2 regions of the Arthrobacter glycogeni genome follow, and region 2 is predicted to be linked to the other one. Evidence: riboswitches for the same ligand, from Rfam matches in the RefSeq annotation. Region 2 holds a riboswitch; the other holds the start of a gene.

Region 1 (3,401 bases), 120 kb from region 2:
TGTTCGCTGTCCTCCGCCGTCGCCACCGTCATGGCTCGCACCGGTGAGTGGTCCGTTGCTGTTACCCAGGCCAAGGACTGGCTGCAGGACGCACTTATCCACGCCGACGAATTAGACGTTGGGCAGGGCAACGGGCCGATTAACCACTTCCATCGGTTATGGACCGCAACGGGAACAACAACGCGCTGAAGGCGGTAACCACCATCAGCAGAGTTGGCGTGTCCTGTTGGTTTCGGGTCCGATGAATCCGCCGACGGCCACCAGAATCCCGGCGAAAGCGAGCAGCACCGCGATGGCTTCGTGCCGTCCCATCATGTCCTGCAACGGGGGGAGGTAGTACGGGTAGAGGGCGGGAAGGACGATGGAAAGGCTGTACCCGACGCCATACCCGCTGGACCGCACCGCCGCCGGGAAGCGTTCAACGAGGTAGGCGCCCACGGGCCCGTATCCGGAAACCGTCACTATCTGCAGGGCCACCACCAGCACCACCAAGCCGCCGATGCTGGTGGTGGAAAACACGCCAAGGAACGTTATCGGGGCCAGAACCGCTCCAAGCAGACCGAACCCGATGAAAAAGAAGCGCCGCCCGGTGTAGGTCGACGCGTGACCGCAGGCCGCCATGAACACAGCGGACGCCGCGGTGGCACACATCATTGTGAAAGAAATGGCTTTCGCACCCAGGAGCCCATCCAATGCCAGTTCGCTGGTCAGCGTGGGGATCGCCATATAGGTGAAAAGCCACAAGCCACTCATCAACAAAAAGACCTGCCACAGCTCGCGGCGGTGCTCACCAACCAGAATGTCCTTCAGTGGGTTTACCCGCTTGGGCGAACGCTTCCAGACGGGAGAATCCGCAACACGCTTCCGGTAGAAGACCAGCATGCCGAATGCCAGCAAGGATCCGAGCAGGAACGGGATCCGCCAACCCCAAACGTTGTACGCATCCTCGTCCAGCACGGTGAGAAGGCCGAACACCAGGGCCGCAATGCTGGCATTGGCCCACGGCGACATCCACATGATGAGTCCGCTGATCAGGCCGCGTCGTCTTGGTTCCGACCATTCCATCGCGAGCGGAATCGCCGATGTGTACTCGCCGCCCAGGAAGATCCCTCCGACGAATCGTAGGGCAACAATAGCCACCAGTGTCCCGCCGCCAAGAACGGTATGACCGGGAACCAGGGCGATGAGCAGGGTCGTCACCACGATGCCTAACAGCGCCATCTGGGTCGTGGCGGTTCGGCCGATCCGATCCGCTATCGGACCGAAAATTGCGCCCCCCAACGGTCTTCCAAGGAGGGTCGCAATGAAAATCAGTCCTGCGTTGCCTGCCAGATTTTCCGGACCGAACAGGTGGGCGACCGCGGGTGCCAGGGCGATGACGGGTAGGAAAATGTCGAACTGGTCGACGTAGTTGCCGAAGATCCCACCGCGTACGGCTCGCCGCGCATCGAGCGGCATGGTCTTCCTGGGCGCGTCAAGTGCGCGGATATGAGGCATCGATCTCACTTCCTTCGCCGGCATTACCCGGACAGGTTCAACGGTCGAAGCTGCTTCAGCTTCCTCTCAGCCCGTGGCGCGGGCTCCCGTGTGATGTTTGTTCTGCAAACACTAGAGCACGTTGAACGCTTCTCCGACTTTTTTTCCTTTGAACAGCCCCAGGTGCCTGCGTCATGTCCGACATGGGCGGACGGGATGTTAGTGTCGTGACATCCACACGGGTGCCCTATTGCAAGGGCTGAGATTGGGTTGATGCAGCCCTTGACCGTCGAACCTGTCCGGGTCATGCCGGCGAAGGAAGTAGGAACCTTGAGTGCCGTTAATTCGCAGTCCCTTTCATACGTCCACGATTCTGGGCACAGCATTGCTGTGCCCGTCACCGAAATCGCCCTCGAAAACTCGCCGGGCAACCGTCCCAACGAACCACTCCGCGTCTACCGTACCGCCGGCCCCGGCAGCGACCCGGTGGTGGGCCTGCCGCCACTGAGGCAGCCCTGGATCACCGGCCGGAACGACGTCGAGCAGTACCAGGGGCGCGAACGGAACCTGTTCGACGACGGCAAGTCAGCGATCCGTCGCGGGCGTTCCTCCCGGGAGTGGAAGGGTGTGCAGCCCATCCCACTGCGTTCCCGCGACGGCAGGATTGTTACCCAGATGCACTACGCACGTCGCGGGGTCATCACCGAGGAGATGAGGTTCGTCGCGTTGCGCGAAAACTGCGACGTCGAACTGGTCCGGGCCGAAGTCGCAGCCGGGCGCGCGATCATTCCCAACAACATCAACCACCCCGAATCGGAGCCGATGATCATCGGCAAGGCCTTTCTCGTCAAGATCAACGCCAATATCGGCAACTCGGCGGTTACCAGCTCGATCGCCGAGGAAGTCAGCAAGATGCAGTGGGCCACCCAGTGGGGCGCGGACACCGTCATGGACCTTTCCACAGGAGATGACATCCACACCACCCGTGAGTGGCTCATCCGTAACTCCCCGGTGCCCATTGGCACCGTACCCATCTACCAGGCATTGGAAAAGGTAAACGGGGAGGCTAGCGACCTCACCTGGGAAATCTTCCGTGACACTGTTATTGAGCAGTGCGAGCAGGGCGTCGACTATATGACCATCCACGCCGGGGTACTGCTCCGCTACGTTCCGCTCACCGCAGAGCGCGTCACGGGCATCGTCTCCCGCGGCGGGTCGATCATGGCCGGGTGGTGCCTGGCCCACCATCAGGAAAACTTCCTGTACACGCGCTTTGACGAATTATGCGAGATTTTCGCCCGATACGACGTCGCCTTCTCACTCGGAGATGGCCTGCGGCCCGGCTCCATCGCCGACGCTAACGATGCCGCGCAGTTCGCCGAACTGGACACCCTCGCCGAACTCACGAAGCGGGCCCGGGCCTACGACGTCCAGGTCATGGTGGAGGGACCCGGCCACATCCCCTTCCACCTGGTTCGGGAGAACGTGGAAAGGCAACAGGAATTGTGCGACGGCGCGCCGTTCTACACCCTTGGCCCCCTGGTCACCGATATCGCGCCAGGCTACGACCACATCACGTCAGCAATAGGAGCGACCGAAATAGCCCGGTATGGCACCGCCATGCTCTGTTACGTGACGCCGAAGGAACACCTTGGCCTGCCCAATCAGGACGACGTCAAGACCGGAGTGATCACCTATAAGATCGCCGCGCATGCCGCCGATCTGGCGAAAGGACATCCGGGCGCCGGGGATCGGGACGACGCCATCTCGAAGGCACGCTTCGAGTTCCGGTGGCGAGACCAGTTCGCGCTTTCGTTGGACCCCGAGACTGCTGAGCAGTTTCATGACGAAACACTTCCCGCCGAACCGGCGAAGACTGCCCACTTCTGCTCGATGTGCGGACCGAAGTTCTGTTCCATGCGGAT
Region 2 (3,401 bases):
GTGAACGGGTTGGCCTGCAACAGCGAGGTCAGCCTGAGCCGCTCGGCGATGGGATCCACCCGCCGTCGCACTGCTGCCTCGTCGCTGCCCGCCAACCGCCGGGGACCAAACTCCAGCTCGTCGATCACCCGGTGGGTCAGGAACTGGTGTTCGGGTTCCTGAAAGACCGTTCCGATGCGGGTCACCAGTTGCGCCGACTTCCAGGCGTGCGGATTGCTCCCGATGCCACGGGTTAGCGCGGGTGCCGCCTCCAACCGGCCGCCCCGCGTCGGTAGCAGGCCAGCGAGGGTCAGTGCAAGCGTCGACTTCCCTCCCCCGTTGGGACCGACAATTCCCAGAGAGCATCCTGCGCTCAGGGTGACATTGACGCCGTCGAGCACGGCCGGGCCGCGCTTGGTCCGCGCCACCGCGAGTCCGCTCGCTGCGAGCAGCGCTTCCCCCGGCTCGGGCCGCAGCACGGGGGGCGTCCGTTGTTGGCCGGGGATCCACACTCCGGCTTCCGCCAGCCGGGCGCGGGCCGCCGGGTCGGTGAGCACCGTGCCGGGCGGTCCATCAGCGAGGATACCGCCGTCGGCCGCAAGCACCACCACCCGGTCCACCACGTCGGCCCACACGGCCACCCGGTGCTCCACCACCACGAACGTGGCGCCGGTGCGGTCCAGGACCCGCACGACGGCGTCGCGTACCTCCAGCACGCCGGCCGGGTCGAGGTTAGCCGTGGGTTCGTCGAGGAGCAGCAACCCCGGCTGCATCGCCAGCACTGCCGCCAGCGCCAGGCGTTGCTTCTGGCCCCCGGAGAGTGCCGTTGTCGGATGGTTCAGGGGGACGGCCAGCCCGACGTCGTCGAGCGCGCGTCGGACACGTTCCCAAATCTCCGTCCGGGGAACGGCTTGGTTCTCGGCACCAAAAGCCACCTCGTCGCCCACCCTGGCCAGCACGATCTGCGTGTCGGGGTCCTGGAGGACCAGTCCGGCGCGCCCGCGCACTGCCCCCGGGGGCTGGCCATCGAGGGTGAGGGACCCGTGCTGTTCGCCCTGCCCCTCGTCCCCGAGGACCCCGGCCAGCCCGTGCAGCAGGGTCGATTTCCCTGACCCGGACGCACCCAACAGCAACACCCGCTCACCAGGCGCGACCGCCAGGTCAAGGTCCTGGACCGCGGGGATCTTGCGCCCGGCGTGGCGCCAACTCCAGCCCTGCGCGCTGATGCTGACGGCCGGAGCGCTGACCAGTTCAGCCATCCCGGTTAGACGTCAGCCGTTCGTCCGGAGGCGAAAGCCGAGAGGACTCCCGTTTTGGCCAGGGCTCGGACCGCCAGCCAGGAGACCAACCCGGCAATCACTACCCCCGAGATGGCAGCGAATGCCACGTACATCAACTGCCACTCCACCGCCCACAGCGCGTTGTAGAGGACGTTCTCGCTGATCGCCAAGGCGAGCCCGGAGCCGAGGCCCGCAAGCAGTGCCACGCCAAGGTTCCACGTGCGGTACAGAAAGAGCAGGAAGATCAGCTCCGCGCCGATCCCCTGGATGAGGCCGGACAACAGGGTGGTCAGTCCGAACTGGGTGCCGAGCATCGCCGAAACGGCTGCTGCCAGCACCTCGCAGTAGATGGCGGCGCCCGGTTTCCTGATGATGAGGCCCCCGAGGACTCCGGCGATCAGCCAGCCGCCGGTGTAGAGACCGGCCAGTGGAGGGAAGGCACCGGTGAGGGCTGAAATACCCGTGTAGCCAGCCGACCAGGCGAAAAACACCACCCCGACGGCGACCGCCACCACCGAGGCGACCACGATATCGACCACCCGCCATTGATTGCGGGTCCGAAAGGTGGGGGTGCTGTGGGTCTGTGCTGTTGATGAAGCCATGAAGAATCCTCCTGAGGTGCAGGAGGGGAGGGTAGACCGGCCCGCAGCAATGCCGCTGGCCGGGCACCCTGAGATACTCGACTCCCTTCGCCGGTACTAGCCGGATCAGGTTCGAGGGTCTGCGGCAGTCCGCACTCTCAGCGCCCGCCCACCTGGATGGACGGCGCTCCCCTGTCGTATGTTTAGCAATCTCGACTCTACACCCGTGGTGTTCCTGGCTGCCAACGCGGCAGGGATGGGAGAGTCCGATGGCGGGAGGCGCGTCGTCGTAGCCGGAGGGAAACGCTAGGCTTGGAAAAAAGCCACCACCGAAGGAGAAACCCATGAATCAGCTTATGAAACTGCTCGGCGTTGCGCTGAGCCTTGGCGCTGGCATTGTTGGCGCCAAGCTAGTGGATTTTATCTGGCATAAGGCCACCGGCAAATCGACACCAAAGGAAGAGGATGCCCTCGAAAACAGCCTGCGTTCCGCCATCGCGTTCGCTCTGATCTCGGGAGCCGTGCGTGCCGTTTTACAGGTGCTGACCAACCGCACCACCCAGAAGGCAGCCCTGCGCTTCGCGAAGACCCGCAATCTGACGTAGACAGTACTACGTATCCTCGGGGCGCTCGGTCGGTTTCCGACCGGGCGCCCTTTTGTTGGCCGCACGCTCCACTACCTCATCCAGTTCGTCCATGCTGAGCAGATCACGCCTCATGTGCTTGGTCCGGTAGCCTGCCCGGCCCACCATGTGTGCTGAGACCGGGACGGTCAGCAGCATGAAAATCCAGCACACCACCAGGACAGGAACCAACACCCAACTGCGCAGTTGCAGCCCCATCGCCAGCAGGAACAAGAGCAACCCCAGTACCTGTGGTTTGGTGGCCGCGTGCATCCGGGTCAGCAGGTCAGGGAACCGGAGCAGTCCGATCCCGGCCGCCAACGACATCAGAGCTCCACCCATGAGCAGCAGGGCGGTCAGGGCATCGGTCACTGTGTCGCTCATGTCCTGCTCCTGTCCGTGACAAAGCGGGCCACGGTGACCGAACCGATGAACCCGATCACCGAGATGGCGACCAGGAGCACCACATTATCTAGATGCCGGTTGACGGCCATGTCCATGGCGAGCGCTCCACCGATGGTTGCAAGCAGCACGTCGATGGCCAGCACCCGGTCCAGGATCGACGGGCCGCGGGCAATCCGGTAAAGCGCACACAGGGCCGCCAGGATGAGGAATCCTCCGGCGATGGTGATAGCAGCGACCATCATGTATTGGCCCCTCCTTGGTGGTTCGCGTTCTCCGCGGCAAAGCGCATTTCGGTCTTCAGCAACACGAGGTCGTCCCGGGTTCCCATCATCCGGATGAGCCAGGCTTCGGTGGCGCGCACATCAGCTCGGATCTTTGCAGCGTCCTCGGGCGTTGCGACGTTCAGGCAATGCAGGTACAGGGTGGACGTAGACCGGTCCACCTCGACGATCAAGGACCCTGGAATCAGGGACAGCGCGTGGCCAGTGGCGGTCACCAACAGGTCAGACTGGCTGCGCAGCCGCACCGCGACA

Evidence for each region. A riboswitch is a leader RNA that binds a small molecule or an ion and turns the genes downstream of it on or off. The one in region 2 is predicted to bind thiamine pyrophosphate.
Region 1: linked by a shared signal. The riboswitch ahead of ACX80G_RS06135 (MFS transporter) and the one ahead of ACX80G_RS05520 (ECF transporter S component) in region 2 are both predicted to bind thiamine pyrophosphate.

The regions. Positions count from the first base shown of each region.
Region 1 covers NZ_JBTNDV010000004.1:138,277-141,677, forward strand. Annotated here, with positions in the region: gene thiD (bifunctional hydroxymethylpyrimidine kinase/phosphomethylpyrimidine kinase) at 1-189, shown strand, start outside; gene ACX80G_RS06135 (MFS transporter) at 205-1,497, opposite strand; TPP riboswitch at 1,490-1,597, opposite strand; TPP riboswitch at 1,705-1,814, shown strand; gene thiC (phosphomethylpyrimidine synthase ThiC) at 1,807-3,401, shown strand, end outside.
Region 2 covers NZ_JBTNDV010000004.1:16,381-19,781, forward strand. Annotated here, with positions in the region: gene ACX80G_RS05515 (ABC transporter ATP-binding protein) at 1-1,238, opposite strand, end outside; gene ACX80G_RS05520 (ECF transporter S component) at 1,244-1,861, opposite strand; TPP riboswitch at 1,927-2,044, opposite strand; gene ACX80G_RS05525 (DUF4235 domain-containing protein) at 2,185-2,445, shown strand; gene mnhG (monovalent cation/H(+) antiporter subunit G) at 2,452-2,847, opposite strand; gene ACX80G_RS05535 (MrpF/PhaF family protein) at 2,844-3,107, opposite strand; gene ACX80G_RS05540 (Na+/H+ antiporter subunit E) at 3,107-3,401, opposite strand, start outside.